2 regions of the Marinobacter sp. PE14 genome follow, and region 1 is predicted to be linked to the other one. Evidence: predicted binding sites of a transcription regulator. Region 1 holds the regulator's gene; the other holds the start of a gene.
The links. The regulator FliA, encoded in region 1, starts transcription of late flagellar genes. The targets are predictions, from matches to a motif close to CTAAAGTTTNNNNNNNNNNNGCCGNTAA.

Region 1 (11,152 bases):
CATCGTAGTGGGGCTCGGCATCGCCGCTGCCAAACAACAGACTGTTGGGCAGATTCAGCTCCAGCCACTGGTCGCTGGTCTCAAGCGATACCACGCCCTGGTTAATCAGCTCATCAAACTCCATCGACAGCTGGTCAGCCATGGCTCGCAGCGCTTCGGTCCGCGCCTGAGCATCCATCTCCGGATTTCGGGGCGCTTCGGTTACAGCCGGCGGGATAACGTTCTCGGCAGGCGCATTCAGTGATCTCTGGGGCTGGTCGCCAATCTCGATCGGCTGGAAGGAGCGCTGGGGCGCATTGAACACACCGGTCAGGGTTTCAGAAAGGACTTTGTATTTGCCTTCGTTAACGGACGATACCGAGTACATCACGACAAAAAAGGCGAACAGCAGGGTGATGAAATCCGCGTAGGAAATCAGCCACCGCTCCTTGTTGTGCAGATCGTCCTGGGGTTGCCTACGGCGCCGCATAAGTTGGCCTGCGCATACTTACTGCAGGAAGCCCCGCAGTCGCAATTCGATGGATTTCGGGTTTTCACCCTCGGCGATGGCAATCAGACCATCGATCATCATGTCCTCATAGCGGGTGCGCTCCCGCACGATGCCGCGCATCTTGTTGGCAACCGGGAAGAACAGAAGGTTGGCGAGCGCCACACCGTAGATGGTCGCTACAAAGGCGGTTGCGATCCCGCTACCCAGGGACTGGGGATCCTCGAGATTGGTCATTACCTGGATAAGGCCCATGACAGCCCCGATGATGCCGATGGTTGGCGAGTAACCACCCATGGCCTCGAACACCTTGGCCGACTCCAGATCCCTCTGCTCACGGGATTCCAGGTCGACTTCCATGATGCCCCTGATGGTCTCGGTTTCGGCACCGTCGACCAGCAACTGCAAACCCTTGCGGGCAAAGGGCTCCGGCTCCCGCTCGGCAAGCCCCTCAAGGCCCAGCAAGCCCTGCTTCCGGGCTTTGACGCTCCAGTCAATGACCTTGCCGATGCCGTCTTCAAGGTTGATAAACGGCGGGAAAAAGACCCAGCGTACCTGAGTAAAGGCCCGTTTGAGCATGGGCCAGGACGTCTGCAGGATGGTCGCTGCCAAAGTGCCACCGATGACGATGATGGCTGCCGGCCCATTGAACAGTGAGCTAACCGCTCCGCCCTCCAGCAGGTTACCGCCAAGAATCGCGGCAAAGGCCAGTATGACCCCGAGCAGGCTCAGTATATCCATCAGCAGACACCTTCGGCGAGGCGTGGCCCGATCTCGTCCAGGGACAATACGTCATCCGTCAGACCTGCCTTGGCAACTGCCATCGGCATGCCGTAGATCACAGACGATTTTTCATCCTGGGACCATATATCCGACCCGCTCTGCTTCATCATCCGACAGCCTTCTTTGCCGTCCGAGCCCATGCCGGTAAGGATGACACCCAGGGTCTTGCCCGGAAAGCTCCGGGCAAGGGAACCGAAGGTAACGTCCACGCAGGGTTTGTAGTTGAGCCGCTCGTCTCCGGGCAGGATACGGATCCTGGCCTGTCCGCCCCGATTCTCGACCATCATCTGTTTGCCACCGGGCGCCAGCAAAGCCAGACCGGGCCGCAACACATCACCATCCTCAGCCTGCCGGACTTCAATCCGGCAGAGTTTGTTGAGGCGTTCGGCGAAGGCCGGCGTAAAGCTCGCTGGCATATGTTGCACCAGAACAATCGGTGCCGGAAAGGTCGCGGGCAACACCGTCAGTACCCGCTGCAGGGCAACCGGGCCGCCGGTTGAGGTTCCGATACCAACAACGGCGTAATGCTTGGCCGGCCCACGGCGGCCATGGCGCCTGGGAGCCTCCGCTTCGCCCGGAGCACTTGCGGGCGCTGCCGGCGCTCGGGTATCAGGACGCTGACGCGGTGCTGGTTCCGGACGCGGGCGCCCTGCAGGAACCGGCGCCCGGGAGGCCGGAGCTGACGGTTCCGCGCGGGAAGGCGCAGGAGCACGGTTACCGGGGCGACTGCCGGCCACATCCAAAATCCGCTCAATCAGGATTTTCTGCAGCTGACTGTTGTCCCGGGCAATTTCTTCGAAATTCTTGGGCAGAAAATCAACGGCGCCAGCCTCGAGCGCATCCAGTGTTACCCGGGCGCCCTCATAGGTGAGCGATGAGAACATGAGCACCGGTATCGGATGTTTGCGCATGATTTCGCGCACGGCGGAGATGCCATCCATGACCGGCATCTCATAATCCATGGTGATTACGTCGGGACGCAGTTTCTCGGCCAGCTCAACGCCTTCCCGACCGTTGGTCGCAGCACCCACCACTTTGATCTGGCCGGAGCTGGTCAGGATTTCCGTCAGCCGTTTGCGAAAAAACCCTGAATCGTCAACGACCAGGACAGAAACTGTCATCCACTTCTCCTACCCAATCCATCGTTCTTCGGCCTTCTCTGGCAAAAATCGCCGCAAGGTCCGGCTCAGCCGTAATGTTGCAACAGGCTTGGAACATCAATAATCAGTGCAATCCGGCCATCACCAGTGATGGTGGCACCGGCCATGCCCGGCGTACCCTGGAGCGCTCGACCGAGGGGCTTGATAACCACTTCTTCCTGACCAACCAGCTGGTCGACCACGAACCCGACCTGCTTGGTACCCATGGCAACAATGACAACATGGGCGTTATCGCGCACCTCCTGGGCAGTGCCGCCACGAACCAGCCAGCGCTTGATGTGGAATAGCGGGAAGACTTTATCCCTGACCACAATGCATTCGCGCCCATCGACGATGTTGGTCTTGGTCAGATCCAGATGGAAAATCTCGACCACGTTTACCAGCGGCAGTGCGAAGGATTGATCGCCCAGCATGATCATCAGGGTGGGCATGATGGCGAGCGTCAGCGGAACCTTGATGACAATGCGAGAGCCCTTGCCCAGTTCGGATTCGATACTCAACTGACCATTGAGCTGGCCAATCTTGGTTTTCACCACATCCATGCCGACGCCACGACCGGAGACATCGGAAATCTGCTCCTTGGTGGAAAAGCCGGCGGCAAAAATCAGGTTGTAGCACTCCGAATTGGTCAGCCGGTCCGCGGCGTCCTGGTCGTAGATACCCTTTTCGACGGCTTTGCGGCGCAGGACCTCCGGATCCATGCCAGCCCCGTCATCCTCGATGAACAACAGAATATGATCTCCCTCCTGCTCGGCAGACAGGGTAACAATGCCCTGGCGGGGCTTCCCGGCTTTCTCGCGGACGTCGGGAGCTTCGATCCCGTGGTCCACCGAATTCCGCACCAGGTGAACCAGCGGATCAGACAGTGCTTCAACCAGGTTCTTGTCGAGATCGGTTTCCTCGCCATGCATCACCAGGTTCACCTCTTTTTTGAGGTTTCTGGCAAGATCGCGCACAACGCGGGGGAACCGGCCGAACACCTTTTTGATCGGCTGCATGCGGGTCTGCATGACGGCGGACTGAAGATCGGTCGTAACCACATCCAGATTGGATACCGCCTTGTGCATGTGTTCATCTTCGCTTTCGGCACCCAGACGCTGCAAGCGGTTACGCACCAGCACCAGCTCACCCACCATATTCATGATGTCGTCGAGTCGCTTGGTGTCGACACGAACCGTCGTTTCCGCTGCCGGAGCGTGCTCGCGGGCAGGCATCGCCGGTGCGGCCGCGCCTTTGGCTTCCGGCTTCTCGGCCGGCTTCGACTTCTCGGGCTGTGGCGTGGTTGCTTTCGGCGTAGCCGGCTCTTTCGGAGATTCAGGCGGTTTGGGAGCTGCAGGCTTTTTCGGCACTGAGGGCTTTTCAGGGGCTGAAGGCTCACCCCCCGCAGTCGGACTTCCGCCCTTGCCGTGAAGATCGTCCAGCAGTTTCTCGAATTCGTCGTCGGTGATCAGGTCATCGCTGCCACTGCCTTCCGCCTTGGCAGCCGGCTTGTCTTCTTTGCTGACGGCCTCTTCCTCGCCAGCTGGCGCACCCGCAAACTGCCCTTTTCCGTGCAACTGATCCAGCAGCGCCTCGAATTCGTCGTCGCTAATTTCGTCGTCCCCAGAACTTTCCTGTTCACCGCCGGCCGACCCGGCGCCTGAAGCCGAGGGAGCCTCCTCCGATTTTTCGTCCTGCAATGCGTCCAGAAGCTGCTCGAATTCGTCGTCGGTGATGTCGCCACCGTCTTCTGCCGGTTCGCTCTCTTCCTGCTCAGGCTGAGCGGCAGCGGCAGGTGCCCCCTCGCCTTCCGGCTGGGCCAGGGCGTCCAGACGGGCAATCAGTTCGTCCGGGGCCGGCGTCAGCTCCTCATGATTGCGGACCTGCTCAAACATGGCATTGACGTGGTCGAGGGCTTCGAGAACCACGTCCATCAGTTCGGAGTCCACCTTGCGCTTGTGGTTACGCAGGATGTCGAAGACGTTCTCGGCGGAATGGCAGCAGTTCACCAGGGCTTCAAGCTGAAGGAAGCCGGCACCGCCTTTCACGGTATGGAAACCACGGAAGATGGCGTTGAGCAGATCACTGTCGTCAGGATGTTGCTCAAGATCTACCAACTGCTCTGACAGCTTTTCGAGGATCTCGCCGGCTTCTACCAGGAAGTCCTGCAAAATCTCTTCATCAGCATCAAACGCCATGCGTTACCCTCATTGTTCAGAAACCGAGACTGGACAACAGGTCGTCTACGTCGTCCTGTCCCGAAACTACATCTTCACGCTCATCGGCCTTGATCTGGGGCCCGACGCCCTTCTCTGCAGACTCTTCTTTTTCTTCAATCTGGTGCACCGTGCCCGTGAGCTGGTCCACATGACTGGCCATCACCACCAGGCTGAGCATCTGCTCCTCAACCTCTTTCACCAGGGCGGTGACCTTCTGGATGACCTGCCCCGTCAAATCCTGATAGTCCTGAGCCAGCAGTATTTCCGACAGGTTGCTGTACATGGTGTCGGCATCGGTCGCCATGCTGGCGAAAAATCGATCAATCCGGCCGTACAGCTCGCGAAACTCGGCCGGCTGCATTTCCCGGCGACGCAGGCGCTGCCACTCATCACGCAACGCGGCGGCCTCGTCTCTGAGGGCATTGGCCAGCGGCATGGTTTCCTCAACCAGATCCATGGTCCGGTTGGCTGCCTCGCCCGTCATCTGCACAACGTATTCGAGACGATCGGAGGCATCTGTCATCATGGACAGTGCTTCCTGCTGTTCGGCGTTACGGGGATCAATCTGGAAGTTCCGGATTGCTTCGTGCAGGCTCCGGGTCAATCGCCCTACCTCACGATACAGACTCTGATCCCTGACCTCGCTGAGTTCATTGATCAGGGTCATGGCTTTGGCATAATCACCCGCATCAACACTCTCGGCCAGTTCTGCTGCCTGCCGCTGGAGCTTTTCCGTCACCTCCGGTTCAAGGCCCCGATGGTTCTTTCTGCTATCGCTCATGAGAGCCATCCGACCTCTGGTTACTGGATTCTTTCAAAGATTTTCTCAATCTTTTCCTTGAGCACGGCAGCGGTGAACGGCTTGACCACATAACCGTTCACGCCCGCCTGGGCAGCGGCAACGATCTGGTCGCGCTTGGCCTCAGCGGTTACCATCAATACCGGCAGGGTTTTCAGATTCTCGTCCGCCCGAACGGCCTTGAGAAGATCGAAGCCTGACATGCCCGGCATGTTCCAGTCGGTCACCAGAAAATCGTATTTGCCGCTTTTAAGCATTGGCAGCGCTGTGTTGCCGTCGTCAGCTTCATCGGTGTTGGTGAAGCCCAGATCACGCAGCAGGTTCTTGATGATCCGTCGCATTGTGGAGAAGTCGTCCACAATGAGGATTTTCATGTTTTTGTCCAATGGGACCTCCAGTTAGTAACACCCGGAATTCGTTTGACCTTTGCGTTCAAAGTCTAGCAGGCCGCTGTTTTAACCGCTTATTGTCAGACCTTTGCTTCGGTTGTAAAGCATCGGTTACCAAAAACTACAGACTACCTCGTTGCCGACACAGACTGAACGCTGTCAGCTGTCCGATTCCTGGCGCCAATCCGAGAGCCGGCCTCGAAGGCGCAGGGCTGCCTGGCTGTGAATCTGGCTTACCCGGCTCTCACTGACCCCAAGCACCGCACCAATCTCCTTGAGGTTCAGTTCTTCCTGGTAGTAAAGGCTCAACACCAGCTTTTCCCGCTCCGGCAGGTCTTCAATCGCCTCAGCGAGGCTGCGCCGGAAGGCATCGGAGGACAATCCCTCTAGGGGATTATCCTGCGTCTCTGTTTGTTCTATCGGCAGCTCTCCGGATTCATTGAGCTCGTCGAGGCTAAAAAGTCGACCGCTGTTGGAATCGGAAAGGTAGGAGTGATATTCGGCCAGCCCCATACCCAACTCTTCGGCCACTTCCTGGTCCTGGGCTTCTCGGCCGAGTCGATCTTCAACGGCCTTGATGGCCTGGGAAATGCGACGGGCGTTGCGATGCACAGAGCGTGGCACCCAGTCACCCTTGCGGATTTCGTCCACCATGGCACCGCGAATCCGGATACCGGCGTAAGTCTCGAAGGTAGCACCTTTGGTGGAGCTGTAACGCTGGGCGGCCTCGAGCAGACCGATCATGCCGGCCTGCATCAGGTCTTCAAGCTGGACGGACGCCGGCAGGCGGGCCAACAGGTGAAGGGCAATTTTCTTGACCAGCGGCGCGTGCTGCTCAATGAGCTGAGCCGGCTTCTGCGCACTTGACTGGTTATAGATTCCGAGGTTTTTCGCCAATGTCATGTATCCGGTTTTTTGTTTGACTGGATCCGATTCAGACTTCGACGAGCCGCTCCACAAAAAATTCCAGATGCCCGCGGGGAGAGGACGGCAACGGCCAGCTATCTACCTTGTCCGCCAGCGCCTTGATGGCCAGTGAAGCTTTCGCCCTGGGATAGGCATCCAGCACCGCACGCTGTCGCTGAACGGCTTTCTTCACAGCCTCATCGTAGGGGACTATTCCAACGTATTGTAGTGCCACATCGAGGAAGCGCTCGGTGACCCGGGTCAGTTTTTCAAACAGATGCCGGCCTTCCTGCTCATTCCGGACCTGATTGGCAAGAATGCGGAACCGATTCGTACCGTACTCGCGGTTCATGAGCTTGATCAGGGCGTAACAGTCGGTAATGGACGTGGGCTCGTCACACACCACCAGCAACAACTCCTGGGATGCCCTGAGAAAACTGACAACCGATTCGGAGATACCGGCAGCGGTATCCACAATCAAAACATCAATCTGGTCCCCAAGCTCACTAAACGCGTTAATCAACCCGGCATGCTCCATGGGGCTAAGCTGGGTCATTCTCTGGGTACCGGAAGAGGCTGGGACAATCTTGATGCCGCCGGGACCATTCACCAGAACGTCCTTGAGATCACAGTCGCCTGCCAGAACATCCTGGAGGTTACGGTTGGCGGTAATGCCCAACAATACATCGATATTGGCCAGCCCAAGGTCGGCGTCGAGCAGCACCACTCTCCGGCCTTTCTGCGCCAGGGCAATTCCGAGGTTAACCGACACGTTACTCTTGCCGACACCACCCTTTCCGCCGGAAACTGCTATCACCTGTACCGGATGTGCTCTGCTCATACTGTTTTTGGTCTCTCGCCACGTTTCGCCGGCTGTTTCTCCGACGCCTGCTGTCAATCTGTCCGGTCTCAGGCGTGCTCTTTCAGGCCCTCTGCGACCGCTTGCTGTTGCTGGAGTGTTTTCAGCCGATCCACGGCCAGCCGCACCAGCGGAACGGCTTCTGCGTGGTGCAGGTCTTCAGGAATCTTCTGCCCGTCTGTGTAATAGGCTACCGGCAGACCGGTTTCCATCACAAACCCGAGAGACTCGCCCAGCGTCAGGGCCTCGTCGATTTTGGTCATCACACAGCCCGCAAGATTTGCCATCTTATAGCAATGCCAGACGGATTTCATGATGCGAGGCTGACTGGTTGCCGAGACAACCAGATGGGTCTTGATATTGTGATGGCTGCGAGCCAGTTCGGCCAGCTGTTCCTGATAGCCTTTGTCCGCACTGGTCAGTCCGGCGGTATCAATCAGCACCAGATGACGGTCTGACAGCTCGTCCAGAATATCGTCCAGACTGTGGCTCTCATCCACGACCCGAACCGGCACATTCAGAATGCGACCGAACACAAATAACTGCTCGTGCGCCGCCACCCGATAGCGGTCGGTGGTAACCAGGGCCACGGAATCGGAGCCATGCTTGAGCACGTAGCGAGCGGCGAGCTTGCCGATGGTGGTGGTTTTCCCGGAGCCTGTCGGACCCACCAACGCGTAGGCGCCGCCCTCATCCAGCCACTCCATGCGAGAGGTCCGGACGCCCGTACACAGCATTTTGAGGGACTGTTTCCAACCGTCTTCCAGTCGCCCCGCCTTGTGACGACGGGAAATTGACCCCGCCAGATCATTGCCGAGGCCGAATTCCTGCAAGCGTTCGGCAAGCCTTTGCTGCACGGCGGTGGTCGCAGAAACCTCCGGCTCTGGTTGCGGCTTCCGGCCCTGCATCATGTCTCTGAGCGAGCTGATCTCGGCCCGCATCTGCGCCAGCTCATCGGAATAGGCTTCTCGAGACGCCTGCGGCAGAGGTTCAATGTCACCAAAACCACCGCTCACCTCTTCCTGAACGGCAGCGAACGACGAGCCGGCGTAGCTCGTGCCCTGGGATGCCCGCTTTTCCCGGACTTCACGGATGCGATCCCGGGACCGGCCCAGCTCGTCTTCAAGACGCCTATGCTGGTCGGCCTGCATCTCGGCAAGGCGGGACCCGTTGGTGGCTTCTTCCGCCTGGTTGCCCAGTCGCTGGCGCGCCATGTTCTCGTCATAGTCCAACGCCGTCACGATTTCGACGCCGCCATCGACCCGACGGTTGGAAAGGATCACGGCGTCCGGCCCCATCTGTTCACTGACCTGCTTGAGCGCCTCGGCCATGGTCTGAGCAAAAAACCGTTTTACTTTCATGATGCCTCTTCCTCCACCGGCAACGCCGTGCCGGCGCTGTCCGCTCTGTCATCCGCGCCGTTACTGGCCAACGGACGCCACGATCGTAATCTGTTTGTTATCCGGAATTTCCTGGTACGAGAGCACATGCAGGCGCTCTACACCGTAGCTGGCGAACTTCGCCAGCACCGGCCTCAGGGGCCCGGACACCAGCAGAATGGCCGGCTTGCCGAGCATTTCCTGACGCTGGACGCTCTCCTGAAGCGAGCGCTGGAGCTTTTCAACCATATTCGGCTCCAGGACCAGGCCAATATCTTCCTGTCCGCCGGATTGTTGACTCTGCTGAACTGACTTTAGCAATAACTGTTCCAGATCCGGGTCCAGGGTGATTACCGGTATCTCCGATTCGTTGCCGCAGATACTCTGGACAATCATGCGGCGCAGGGACTGCCGCGCAACGGTGGTCAACAGTTTCGGATCCTGACTCTTCGGATGCACGTTCACGATGGCCTCGGCAATGGACCGCATATCCCGGATCGGCACTTCTTCCTTGAGGAGGTTCTGGAGCACTTTCAGCAGCAGACTGATGGAAACGGTGGTAGGCACCAGCTCCTCGGCCAGCTTCGGAGAAATCTTCTCAAGCTGATCCAGCCACTTCTGGACTTCCTCGTGGCCCAGCAGCTCGTGGGCGTGTTTCTGCAGTACCTGGTTCAGATGGGTGGCGACCACCGTACTGGCATCGACCACGGTGTAGCCGAGCGTCTGGGCCTGGTCTTTCTTGTCCGGCTCAATCCAGCTGGCATCCAGACCGAACGCCGGATCCTTGCCTTCAATGCCCTCTATCTTTCCGAATACCTGACCGGGGTCGATGGCCAGTTCGCGGTCCGGATGGATTTCGGCCTCGGCAATGGTCACGCCCATCAGGGTAATGCGATAGACGTTGGGCATCAGATCGAGGTTGTCTCGAATGTGCACCGAGGGCATCAGGAAGCCGAGATCCTGGGACAGCTTTTTACGAACACCCTTGATACGGCTGAGCAACTGGCCACCCTGTGACTTGTCCACCAGCGGAATCAGTCGGTAACCCACTTCCAGACCGACAATATCGACAGTGGAGACGTCGTCCCAGCCCAGCTCCTTGGTCTCTCCGGGGGCCGGTAGCTGACGACCCTGGTCGCCGCCTGCATCGCCGCCTGGCGGCAGATCACGCCCCGCCGGTCGTGGAGCCGCACCGCCAGCGCCCCGCACCGGGAATGCGCCCTCTTCCTCAACGGTCTGTCTCTGATGCTTCCAGATATACCAGGCAGCGCCGCCAGCCAAGGCGCCCAGGCCAAGGAAGGCCACGTGGGGCATGCCAGGAATCAGGCCAAGGATAATCAGGATCGCAGCAGCAATGGACAGGGCCTTGGGCGCGCTGAACATCTGCTGGAGGATCTGGCCGCCCATATCCTGGCTGGAGGTTACCCGGGTAACCATGATCGCAGCGGACGTGGACAACAGCAGCGAGGGAATCTGTGCCACCAGACCATCACCAATGGTCAGCAGCGCATAGCGCTCCACCGCCAACCCGAAATCCAGGCCGTGCTGGAGCATGCCGATGGCAATACCGCCGATGATGTTGATGGCAAGAATCAGCAGGCCGGCAATGGCGTCGCCTTTAACAAACTTGGAGGCACCGTCCATGGAGCCGTAGAAATCCGCTTCCTGGGCAATCTCGGAACGACGATGCTTGGCCTCCTCCTGATTGATCAGGCCGGCGTTCAAGTCCGCATCAATCGCCATCTGTTTGCCGGGCATGGCATCCAGGGTAAAACGGGCGCTCACCTCGGACACGCGGCCGGCACCCTTGGTCACTACCAGGAAGTTGATGATCATCAGAATCGCGAACACCACCAGACCCACGGCGTAGTTGCCGCCGATCAGAACGGCGCCGAAGGATTCGATCACTTTACCGGCTGCGTCACCGCCTTCATGGCCGTTAAGCAGCACAATCCGGGTGGAGGCTACGTTCAGGGCGAGACGCAGAAGTGTGGCCACCAGCAGGACTGTGGGAAAGGACGCAAACTCCATCGGCCGCAAGGCGTAAACACACACCAGCAGAATGACAATCGACAGGGTAATGTTGAAGGTAAAGAACACGTCCAGGAGGAACGCCGGCATGGGCAGAATCATCATGCCCAGCAAGCCCATCAGCATGATGGGAATGCCCAGATTGCCCCGCGTCAGGGTTT
Region 2 (11,152 bases), on a different contig from region 1:
CGAAGAATTTCCTGGAGATCTTTAGGCAGACTTTCCCAGGTTTTCTTGTTGATCAGGAACTGGACTTCCGCGCCCGGCTCCTGCCAGCCCGAGTAGTAGTACTTGGCGATCTGGTGGAAGCCCATCTGGAAATCCAGGGCCGGTCCGACCCATTCAACGGCATCCACGGTGCCACGCTCAAGCGCGGTATACAGCTCACCCGGCGGCAGGTTGGTAACCGCAACGCCCAGCTCGGACATAACTTCACCGGCAAAACCCGGTGTGCGCATCTTCAGGCCCTTTAGGTCTTCCAGCGAGTTGATTTCCTTGCGGAACCAGCCACCCATCTGGTTACCGGTATTACCACCCGGAAAGGACAACAGGCCGTAGGGCTCATACACCTTCTGCATCAGCTCCATGCCCTCGCCATGGTAGAACCAGGCGTACATTTCAGGCGCGATCAGCCCGAACGGAATGGTAGTGAAGTACATGGCATTGGGGATGGTGCCCTTGTAGTAGTAGGACGCGGTGTGCCCCATGTCGTACTGGCCGTTACGCACCAGATCGAAGATCCCGAAAGGCGCCTTGTGCTTGTTGGACGGATCAATGCGGATCTGCAAACGGCCATCCGACATGGTTTCCGCCATGTCCGCCATATGCTGAACCGTCTCTCCCAGTACCGGAGAGTTGGGCCCCCAGGTTTGCGCAAGGCGCAAGGTGAAGTTTTCCTCGGCAACCGAGGACACGCTGAACACAGTGGCTGCAGCGGCCACGGCCGCAAGCAGTGTTTTCCGGATTCTCATTGTGTTGGCTTCCATTATTGTTGGTATGAAAACAGGTATTTCTTTCGCGCCACCATCATAGCTTGCTCATGGTGTTCCGCCAATGTGCGGAACACCATGAGCGGGACTCAGACCTTAAACTGCCCTACCAGCTCCCGGAGACTCTCACCCAGACGCGCCAGTTCGTGGCTGGCCTCGTTGGTCTGGGTTACGCCAGTATCACTGCGCTGGGCAGCATCAACGATCCGCACGACGTTCTGGTTGATCTCTTCGGCCACCTGGCTTTGTTGCTCTGAGGCTGTTGCGATCTGGGTCACCTGATCATGAATCTTGCCAACCGAGGTCTCGATGGTTCGCAGCGCGCTGGTTGCGTGGTTGATTCTTTCGACCGTTTCCGTTGAGCGGTTGCGCGATTTGTTCATCCGCTCCACCGATGCCTTGGATTCAGTCACGAAGCCGTCAATCATGGTACGAATCTGATCAGCGGACTCGGCGCTGCGCTTGGCGAGCTGGCGTACTTCATCAGCAACCACCGAGAACCCACGGCCATGCTCGCCGGCCCGGGCAGCCTCAATGGCGGCATTGAGGGCAAGCAGATTAGTCTGTTCAGTCACAGCGTGGATGACATCCAGTACTTGCTGAATCTCGTCGGATTTTTCCGCAAGGGCGTTGATGCTCTGGGCGGTATCCTCGATCTCCTCGGACAGCTTGTTCACCGCGCCCTGGGCACTACTGATGGTTTCGCCACCCTCGCGGGCCATGCGGTCGGCGTCTGAGGCTGAGCTCTCAACCTCATTGGCATTGCCGGAAATCTGCTGGATGGTCGCGGCCATTTCATTGATCGCAGAGGCAATCTGGTCAGTCTCGGAGCCCTGCTCCTGAACCGAGGCCCGGGTTTCATTGGCGACCCGGCTGAGCTCTTCCGCCGCAGAGGCCACCTGATCCGTGGTTGCGCCGACTTCGCGCATGGTGTCCTGGATCTTGATCACAAAGGCATTGAAACGCCGACCGAGTTCGGCCAGCTCGTCGGTACCCTCATCCGGCAGCCGCTGACGCAGATCGCCCTCGCCATCGGCAATTTCCTGCATCATGTTGCTGACGTTCTTCAGCGGCCGGGTCACGCTACGACCAACGAATACGCCGATCACCAGGGCAATCGCGACAACCACAACCGTCACCAGAAGGATAAAGCCCAGGGCCTCCGCCATGCCCGCCTCAATCTCCTCGCGGGCAGCGGCTACCTGCCGATCGATATCGGTAATGTAGACACCGGCTCCGATCATCCAGTTCCAGTCCGGAATGATCGTGGAATAGGACATCTTGGGTTCTTCGTTGCCCGAGGCGGGGTTCATCCAGTCGTAGCCATAGAAGCCATCGCCGCGGGCAGCGGCAAACAGATCAGCCACCAACCCCCTCACAACCGGGTTCTTGGTTGGTCCTTCTTTTGAGGGGTCCGGAGCATAGGCCAGGTTGTATACATCCCTGGTATAGGCGAACACATAGTTCGTCTCGTCGAAGCGAATGGAGCGCAGGCGCGCCGCTGCCGCCGCCTTTGCTTCCTCCTCCGTCATCGACGGGTCATTCTTGGCCTCCAGAACCACGGCCTCGGCGGCATCAATGAGGTTCTGCAAACCCGCTTTCCGCGCTTCCAGGAGGCTATTCTCCAGACGCTTGAGCTCATCCTCCCCATTGGCCTGAATCTGACTGGCGGTGATCCACGCCAACGTTGCAGCCGTAATCAGAACCGGCACCAGTACGGCCACCAAAAGACGCGTTCGCACTTTCAATTTACTCAAGACACTCATCTTTCCGAACTCCCCCGGGAATTTCCATTGGTGAGGATTATCCACGGACCACTCGAAGTGATCTGTTCCAGTTTGTTAAGACAGGTTTCAGTGGGCGCACCAGTAAGCCAACCCACCTGACACAGAACAAACCTTCCACCATTATTTTCCGCTAGGTACAGTAACGGCAGTAACCCGATTGTCTTGAGCGGGAATCCGACTTGAGGACCACTACGAAGGTAGGCCAATGAAGCACCTGTTTCTGGTACGCCACGCCAAGTCCAGCTGGGCCGATGAATCACTTTCTGACCGGGAACGCCCCCTCAATGCGCGGGGCGTCAGCCAACTGGCCCCTTTGGGAAATGCCCTGAAATCTGTCGGTGCGTTCGAAGGCGAGGTCTACAGCAGCAACGCCACGCGGGCCGTCGCGACATTGGAAGGCATACTGCCCGACACAGTTGCAGCCGAGCGCTGCCACACCCTGAGTGAGCTATACACCTTTGACTACCGGCGACTACTCGCATGGCTGGAAGAACAGGCAGACGCTTCACAGATTACCCTGGTCGGCCACAACCCGGCATTACTGGAACTGGCCCAGCTCCTCCTGAAGCAGCCCCCGGAACAGCTACCCACTGCCAGCTTCATCCACATCCGGCTGGGCATCAAACACTGGCATCAGCTTGGTAGCAGTAAGGCGAAGCTGACGGCGTTGCTGACGCCATCCGACTTCAGCTACGCCCATTTCAAACGGAAGCTGAAGAAGAAAGCCAGAACCGGGGGCGAAGACCCGGAAAAAGACATTCCCGAGGCGCTCCACCACCAGCTGAACCGCCTGAGACAGCTGGAGCGTGGTGTTATTCTTGGCCTTGATCACGAATTCCTTCACCAGTACCGGATTGCGATTCGACGCAGCCGGGCCATCGCCGAATCGGTTCAGGAATTGACCGGTGACAAGTCGCTGGCCAACGCGGTTAAAACCCTGAAGCGCCACGCAAGGGCAACGGGCCCACTGCGCGACCTTCACGTGTTTCTTCAGGACCTGCCGGAACTTTGCGCAGATGGCGCGGAAATCCGGGCAGCCTTGCAGATCTGGTTCGAGCGCGAAGCCGCGAGCCATCATAAAAAGCTGGCAAAGCGACTGAAAAGCAAGCGCTACCAGGACAGCATGGAACATTGGCTCAATCTGATCGATTCACGAAAGTTTCAGAAATTAGCAGCAACACTCCGGCCGAAAGACATCCGAAGAGCCGTGGAACATCGTATCAAGGAGTTCAATCAACGCACTGCCGAGCTGATGCATACCTCACCGGATGAGGATATCCATCGGCTGCGCAAGCAACTCAAACGAATCCGTTACCTGATGGAACTGGATGCCAAAACCTGGAAGCGCAACCTGAAAACCCTAAAGGAGCGGCAAGAGCTCTATGGCCGGTTCCAGGATCTGCACGTTCAGGTTTTGCTTCTCGACCAGTTCCGTCAGGCGGCGCCAGAGGTACTTCCGGCCGCGCTCAATGGGATCGTGGAAACGCTGGAAGACCACAAAGCGAACGCCCGGAAACAGATTCTGACCCTTGGAGGACTCGATGGAGCCCCGCTATGACACCCTGTTCTACGACGGACAATGCCCACTGTGCGCCAAAGAGATCCGCACCCTGCGCAAACTCCAGCGTGGCAATCTGATCTTTGCAGACATCCATGAACAGCGTGACGGCAGCTCCAACCTGCCAAGTCATGAAGCTCTGCTCAGACGCCTTCACCTAATGACCTGGACCGGCGAGTGGGTCATCGGTCTGCCCGCAAATGTTCGCGCCTGGTCCCACACGCCCTTTGGGTTTCTTTTCAAACCACTGCTGTGGCCCGGTATCTTCCAGGTTGCTTCGCGCGTTTATGCCAAATGGGCAGACAAACGCTATGAGCGCAAATACGCCTGCGCCATTGGCAACAACAAGGCGGCTTAATCATCCAGGGGCGGCCTCGAGTCGGACGGCGCGCCCTCCTCACATTTTCGGCAATTGAGTTCAAACCCGAGCATGGATGCACGCCCCTCTTCCGTCGTCACCCATGGCCGGTTCACCCAGGGCGGCGTATGACGCACATGCTGATTATGCCCACACGCCAACTGGGCGACCCAGTGGTTTTCTTCGTCCTTGTGATAACCGGTAACAGGTTGCTTCATTGGACCTCCTTCGTACATGTGCGGGGTGACGCCGGGCGCCCCAAACCCTTATCCTGAGATATAACCTTATTCCATCAGTATGAGGAGCTCAGCCATGAAAACTGCCCATGATCTGGTAGAAGCCGCCAAGAAAGAGATCCAGGAAGTACCCCTTGGTCAGGCGGAAGAGGCCATCAAGAACGCTGACTTACTGCTCGATGTGCGTGATGCGGATGAGTACCGGGCCGGCCACATACCCGGGGCGGTAAACATTTCCCGTGGTCTGCTGGAGTTCAAGTTCACCAATGATCCGGCGTTCGAGAGCCGCGACATGAACATCGTGTGTTACTGCAAGACGTCCGGACGAGCAGCACTGAGTGCAAAAGCCCTGAAGGAAATGGGCTACATGCATGTGCAGTCCATCGCCGGCGGATTTGATGCCTGGCAGGACGCAGACAAACCCGTTGCCAAACCCGAAATGCCGTCCTTCGAGTAACAGGCGGTTACAGGCAGCAGGCCTTGTGCTTTCGGCCACTCCCGCAGGGGCAGGGCTCGTTGCGACCGGGCTTCAACTGGCCTTCTCTGGTGTCACCACTAAGGTAATACCAGCGGCCCTGCTCCAGGACAAAATCGGAGTTTTCTTCGAGAACCCCCCAGCCCTTGCCCTGGCGGTAGACCGCACGGAAAAGCACCGTGCCGCGATCACCGGACTCATTGGTGTCCAGGATCTGCAAGGAGGTCCAGTCCGGCGAGTCTTCAAGGCTGAGCGTCTCTGGCCGCGAGCTCTCGTGCCAGGTGGCCCGCAGATAAGCCGGCAGCTTGAGCACGAAGGCCGCGTAACGGGATCGCATCAGCGCTTCCGGATTAGGCGCTTGTTCGCCCTGATGGAGAGGCTCGCAGCATTCGCTGTAGGATTTACCGCTGCCGCAGGGGCAGTTTCGATTTTCAGTCTGTAGAATCATCGGGCTTCGATCGTTTCGGCTATGCTCGTTGTCCTGCAGTGTATCAATATCAAACCGGCGTTGCTCCGGCCTACTCTCCTGACCTTTTGGTGATTAGCTTTGACAGATGTGTCGCTGTTACAGATTCTTCTGGCCAACCTTGCCATTCTAGCCGGAGCCTGCCTGCAAGGCGTGGCCGGCTATGGCATTGGCACACTGGCCGCGCCGTTGCTATTCCTGATAAGCCCGGTGTTAGTGCCCGGCCCCCTGATTCTGAATGCCACCCTCCTCACTGTCTTTATGCTGATCCGCAATCGCGGCGCACTGCAGGTCAGGGAAGTGCGCTTTGCCATCGGTGGCGGCGTTGCCGGGGCAGTCCTGGCAGCACTGACGTTGCTGGTGATTTCGACCAAAGGCTTCGAACTGACCTTCGGCATTCTTATCCTTGCCGGCGTAGCGCTCAGCGTTGGCGGTCTCAAGCCGGCGCTCAACGCACGGAACAGCGTGCTGGCCGGAGCCGCTTCCACCTATATGGGCACGATTACCGCCGTGGGTGGACCGCCAATTGCGCTGATTTACCAGAATGAAAAGGGACCGTTGGTCAGGGCCAACATGTCGGCCTTCTTCCTGGCTGCCAGCGTGCTGAGCCTGTCAGGCCTGCTCGCCTCTGGCTACCTGGGAACCCGAGAGCTTTTCCTGTTCGCAGTTACTTTCCCGGGCGTATTCCTGGGTTTCTGGCTGTCAGGCAAGCTGGTCCATCGGATGCCCTTCGAGGGGCTTCGCCCGGTGATTCTCGGTATCGCGGCCATCGCCGGAACCGCAGCCCTGATTCGCGGGCTGCTCTCACTCTAGGAATCGGCCCAGAGCCGCACGCGGAACCGGTTTTTCTTCCACAGCAAAGCCAGCCAGAGCGCGTGAGCATTGATCAGGAACGCCAGCATCCACTCAAATGCATCGTCCTTGCGGCTGTAGAACTCGGGCGCCACGCCATTCAGGATGACTGAAAGAATGCCCACCGCCAGAATCAGCTGGCAGAGATTCAGCAGCCTCATGCCCGTATTCTTCCACAACGGATGACTGCGCAATCCGGAACTGACCAGCAGCTCACAGATGAATGTGAGCGAGAAATACAGAACCACGCCAATACGGCGGATCAGGTTGAAGCCGTCCCCGGCATGCCCCAGAGCCAGGGTATAGGCACCGAGTGAAACGCTGGCCACCAGGCCCAGCCAGGGGACCCAGGCAACACGGCTGGAATGAACGCCGAGCTGACGCAGCCACCGACCGTTAAGCCACCAGAACAGAATGCCCAGCAGAGCCGCTGGCAGCATGGTACCTTTGAAAATAAAGTAGGAGGTGCCGTGACGACCGGTCCGACTGATGCTGGAACAACTGTCCCAATAGGGATTGCATAGCTCGACATGCCCTTCCAGAACCGAAACTGTGAATGTCACATGGATGGTTAACAGCGGGATAAGAGCCGCAGCCAGTGCAAGCCACCAGAGATGGAAAGAGCGGTGATCCGACATGACGGACGATTCCCGTTCAAGTATCGAAAAGCGAAGACCGACTGTGCTTCAGTCGCTTGACCCGAACATAACAAGCGAACACTATTTGACCAGATTTTGCAATTTAACCCCCGCTTTTGACGTCTTATTCCGTCAAAATGGCCGCAGTGGGTATTAGGATAGAGCCATGAGCACACACCATCAGGAAATTGTCGAAACACAGGTGGACGTCACCGAGCTTGGCATAGGCATGCATGTCATCCGGCTGGACCGCCCGTGGGAGGAGACCGATTTTCTGATTCAGGGCTTTGTGATCAAAGACCAGTCGCAGATTGATGCGCTGCGCGCCCAGTGCGGGTTTGTTTTCATTGAGGGACGGGTTCAGAAAACGAATACCGTTCATGAGGGAACCAACCGCAATCAGAAACCATCAGGATTGCGCCGGCTTTTCAAGCGCAAATCAGCATCAGAACCGGTACCCCAAAAACCTTCCGTACCTCGTAAACGAGTCACCTACATCAATAAGGTCGACACTGGCACTGAGATGGCAACGGCCAGGATCCGATTCGAGGACGCGCAAGAGACCGCCAAAGCGATCATGTCAGGATTGCGGGTCGGTCGCACCCTGGACATCAACAATGCGCGCAAAGTCGTCAAAGGATGCGTTGAAAGCGTGCTTAGAAACGAGAACGCACTGATGCTACTTACCAAGATCAAGCATCAGGACGCGTATACGGCCGAGCACTGCATCAACGTCTCGATTCTTTGCGCAGCGTTTGGAAAACATCTCGGTTTGTTACAGGGCGAAATCGAGACCCTTGCGCTCTGCGGTCTGTTGCACGATGTTGGCAAAACAAAAATCCCGGACGAAATCCTGAACAAACCGGGCGCTCTGACTCCGAAAGAGTTTGAGTTGATGAGGCACCACACGACTCACGGCAGAACGATTCTCATGGGTACCAGCCATTCGCTCAACACCGCGGTCGATGTTGCGTTCAGTCATCATGAAAGGATGGATGGCTCAGGCTACCCCAGAGGCCTCGAAGCACATCAAATTCCCTACTTTGCAAAGATCGTGGGCCTTGTCGACACCTACGACGCCATTACCAGTGACCGTGTCTATGATAAAGGCAGGGCGTCCATGCAGGCGCTGGATATCATCCACAAACACCGGGGTACCCAGTTTGACGCCGAACTTGCGGATGAGTTTATCCAACTCATCGGCATCTACCCGCCGGGCTCCATCGTGGAAATGATCAACGGAGAGGTGGGCATCGTTGTGGAGAGCCGACCGGACCATAAACTCAAGCCTTGCGTTCTGCTGGTCAGGGAGTCCGACAAGAGCGTGCTGACACCCTATCGGACGGTCGACCTGAAAGTCAGCCCTGACGATGCTGTGGGTGAAATCTATCGCATCGCTCGGGAAGTCCCTGACGGAACCTACGACATCGTTCTTCAGGAATTTGTGGATCAGGGTCTGATCGTAACCAGACCAGGAACGTCCTCGGAACAGCCCTGAATCACGATCGGCCTCACTCAGCCCGGACGTTTGGTCACCGCCATGGTCAGCCGGGAAATACAGGTGGTTTTCCCGTCTTCGTTTTCAAGCAGAATTTCCCATACCTGAGTGGCACTACCGATGTGAACTGGCCTCGCCGTGCCGTAAACCCAGCCCTTGGTGACCGGGCGGATGTGATTGGCGTTGATATCCAGTCCAACAGCCACGGTTTCCGGGTTTTTCAGGCAGCAATTGGCCGCCATACTGCCAAGGGTTTCCGCCAACAGCACCGATGCGCCTCCATGCAGAATGCCAAAAGGCTGTACGGTACGCTCATCAACAGGCATGCGGCCTTTGACATAGTCGTCGCCAATTTCAAGGTACTCGATACCCATGTAGCTGACCGCGGTGTTTTCGCTGGCTTTGGCAAGGTGTTCAAGGTTCGGGGTGCTGGTCCAGATTGCCATAGGGGACTGCTCTCGATGTTGTTCGAAATGGATTAGAAGCAAGGCACCAGTTTATACAGATAGGATACGAACTACCAAGCCCTTCTCTTTCGGTCACCGCCTGCTTGTTCAATCAACTTCTCGAACTCCGGCGCTGGGAGCGGGCGGCTGAAATGGTAACCCTGGAAACGGGTGCACCCCATGCCAACAAGGCGTTCCAGTTGCCCTCTGGTTTCCACACCTTCGGCCACGGCTGAAAGTTTGAGCGCAGAGGCCAGAGCCAGGATGGTTTCTGCGATAGCAGCATCATTGGGATCATCCAGAATATCCCTCACGAATCCCTGATCAATTTTCAGTTCATCCAGAGATAGGCGCTTCAAGTAGCCCAGGGACGAATAACCCGTGCCGAAATCGTCGAGGGAGATCCGTATTCCCATGCTTCTCAGGGTCCGAAGCGTTGCTTCCACCAACTCGAGATCGTAGGCAAGGGCGCTTTCAGTGATTTCCACCTTCAGGTTTCTCGGGGATGCACCGGTTTTTCTCAGCAGTGCCATCACAGTCGAACAAAAAGAAGGGAGGTGGAACTGTCTGGCACTTACATTGACCGACACTTGGAGCTTTGATAACGGTCCGCCTCGCTCTTTCCAACTGGCGATCCGGGAGAGAACGTCTTCCAGAACCCAGTAGCCGACCGATTCAATAAGCCCGGTTTCCTCAGCCAGAGGAATAAACTCGGCGGGAGACACCATGCCGCGCCCCGGACAGTGCCAGCGAAGCAATGCCTCAGCACCAACAGGATCACCTTTCTCGTTAACCAAGACCTGATAGTGGACTGCCAGCTGCTTCTTTCGTATCGCCATCCTGAGGTCCGACTCAAGAGCCAGCCGCTCAGATACTTTCTTCTGCATCATGGAGTCGTAGAAGCGGATGCAGTTGCGGCCGTCCTCCTTGGCCCGAAACATGGCCATATCGGCCTGACTCAGAAGCTCTTCGAGGGAGGTTTCGTGATCGTAAAACAGTGTGATGCCGATGCTCGGAGTGCCTGTATATTCGATGCCATTAAGATCATAGGGCTCGTTCAGGGCATCCCGGACCTTTTCGCAAACTTTCTCGACCTTCGCTGCTGCGTTGGCCGGCTCAGCAGGAAACCCCTTCAGAATAAGAACAAACTCGTCCCCGCCGAGTCTGGCGACGGTATCCCACTCGCGGACCGTCTGTTTCAACCTGTCCCCTACCTGGATCAGCAGCTCATCGCCGGTCAGATGACCTGCGGAGTCATTGATGTTCTTGAAGTTATCAAGATCAATGAATACCAGAGCACCATGATTATGGTCCCGGGTGCTCCCGGTTAACGCCTGCGCCAGGCGATCCCGCAATAGGCGCCGATTTGGCAAGCCGGTCAGTGGGTCGTAAAAGGCGAGCTTCTCAATCTCCGACTCCGATTGCTTGCGGTCCGTGACATCGAAAAAATAGCCGTGCCAGGTCATGCTCTCGTCGGCCAATCGGGCGGGCACCGATCTGGCTTCCACCCAGGCGATCGCGCCATCGCATTTGTGAGCTCGAAAGTCGGTTTCAAAGGGCGTCATGCGCCGGCGAGACTCATCGACCTTCTCAAAAAAGGATGCCTTGTCTTCACCCGCGATCAGGTTGAGTAAAGGCTGGGCATCTGTACTGAGCAGATCAGCGGCAAGCCCGAATAGATCTTCAACTTTTTCGCTGATGAAAGGAAAGGTTACATGCCCGTCGGGGTACATCCTGAACTGGAAGATTACACCCGGGAACTGGTCGGAATACCGATAAAGGCTGTTCTCGAACCTGACGTTGCGATTGGCCAGTATCTGTCTGTGGGCAGATGCTCCTAAAATCTCTCCAACCTGAAGTACAAATTCTTCTGTTTTTGAATCGAGCACTCGGGACTGGTCAAGAAAATCGAAACCCAGGATGCCACGGACCTGACCTTCCAGCCTCAAACCAACGAGAACCAGGCTCCGGATACCCTCCCGTTGGAATTCCAGTTTTTCCTCTTCCGCATCAGAGGGAAGCTCTTCAACTTCGGGAA

Region 2: ACWJ62_RS06705 (methyl-accepting chemotaxis protein) is a predicted target of FliA. The motif match lies at 2,727-2,754, and genes of this name have one in related genera.

The regions. Positions count from the first base shown of each region.
Region 1 is NZ_JBQXNY010000001.1:904,906-916,057, reverse strand. It holds gene motD (flagellar motor protein MotD) at 1-469, opposite strand, end outside; gene ACWJ62_RS04375 (flagellar motor protein) at 488-1,228, opposite strand; gene ACWJ62_RS04370 (protein-glutamate methylesterase/protein-glutamine glutaminase) at 1,228-2,391, opposite strand; gene ACWJ62_RS04365 (chemotaxis protein CheW) at 2,457-4,607, opposite strand; gene ACWJ62_RS04360 (protein phosphatase CheZ) at 4,624-5,409, opposite strand; gene cheY (chemotaxis response regulator CheY) at 5,430-5,813, opposite strand; gene ACWJ62_RS04350 (RNA polymerase sigma factor FliA) at 5,976-6,719, opposite strand; gene ACWJ62_RS04345 (MinD/ParA family protein) at 6,751-7,563, opposite strand; gene flhF (flagellar biosynthesis protein FlhF) at 7,632-8,942, opposite strand; gene flhA (flagellar biosynthesis protein FlhA) at 9,003-11,152, opposite strand, start outside.
Region 2 is NZ_JBQXNY010000002.1:168,558-179,709, forward strand. It holds gene ACWJ62_RS06700 (TRAP transporter substrate-binding protein) at 1-782, opposite strand, end outside; gene ACWJ62_RS06705 (methyl-accepting chemotaxis protein) at 890-2,566, opposite strand; gene ACWJ62_RS06710 (CHAD domain-containing protein) at 2,793-4,145, shown strand; gene ACWJ62_RS06715 (thiol-disulfide oxidoreductase DCC family protein) at 4,129-4,503, shown strand; gene ACWJ62_RS06720 (DUF3565 domain-containing protein) at 4,500-4,721, opposite strand; gene ACWJ62_RS06725 (rhodanese-like domain-containing protein) at 4,816-5,196, shown strand; gene ACWJ62_RS06730 (YchJ family protein) at 5,204-5,662, opposite strand; gene ACWJ62_RS06735 (sulfite exporter TauE/SafE family protein) at 5,771-6,493, shown strand; gene ACWJ62_RS06740 (hypothetical protein) at 6,490-7,170, opposite strand; gene ACWJ62_RS06745 (HD-GYP domain-containing protein) at 7,337-8,668, shown strand; gene ACWJ62_RS06750 (hotdog fold thioesterase) at 8,686-9,114, opposite strand; gene ACWJ62_RS06755 (putative bifunctional diguanylate cyclase/phosphodiesterase) at 9,186-11,152, opposite strand, start outside.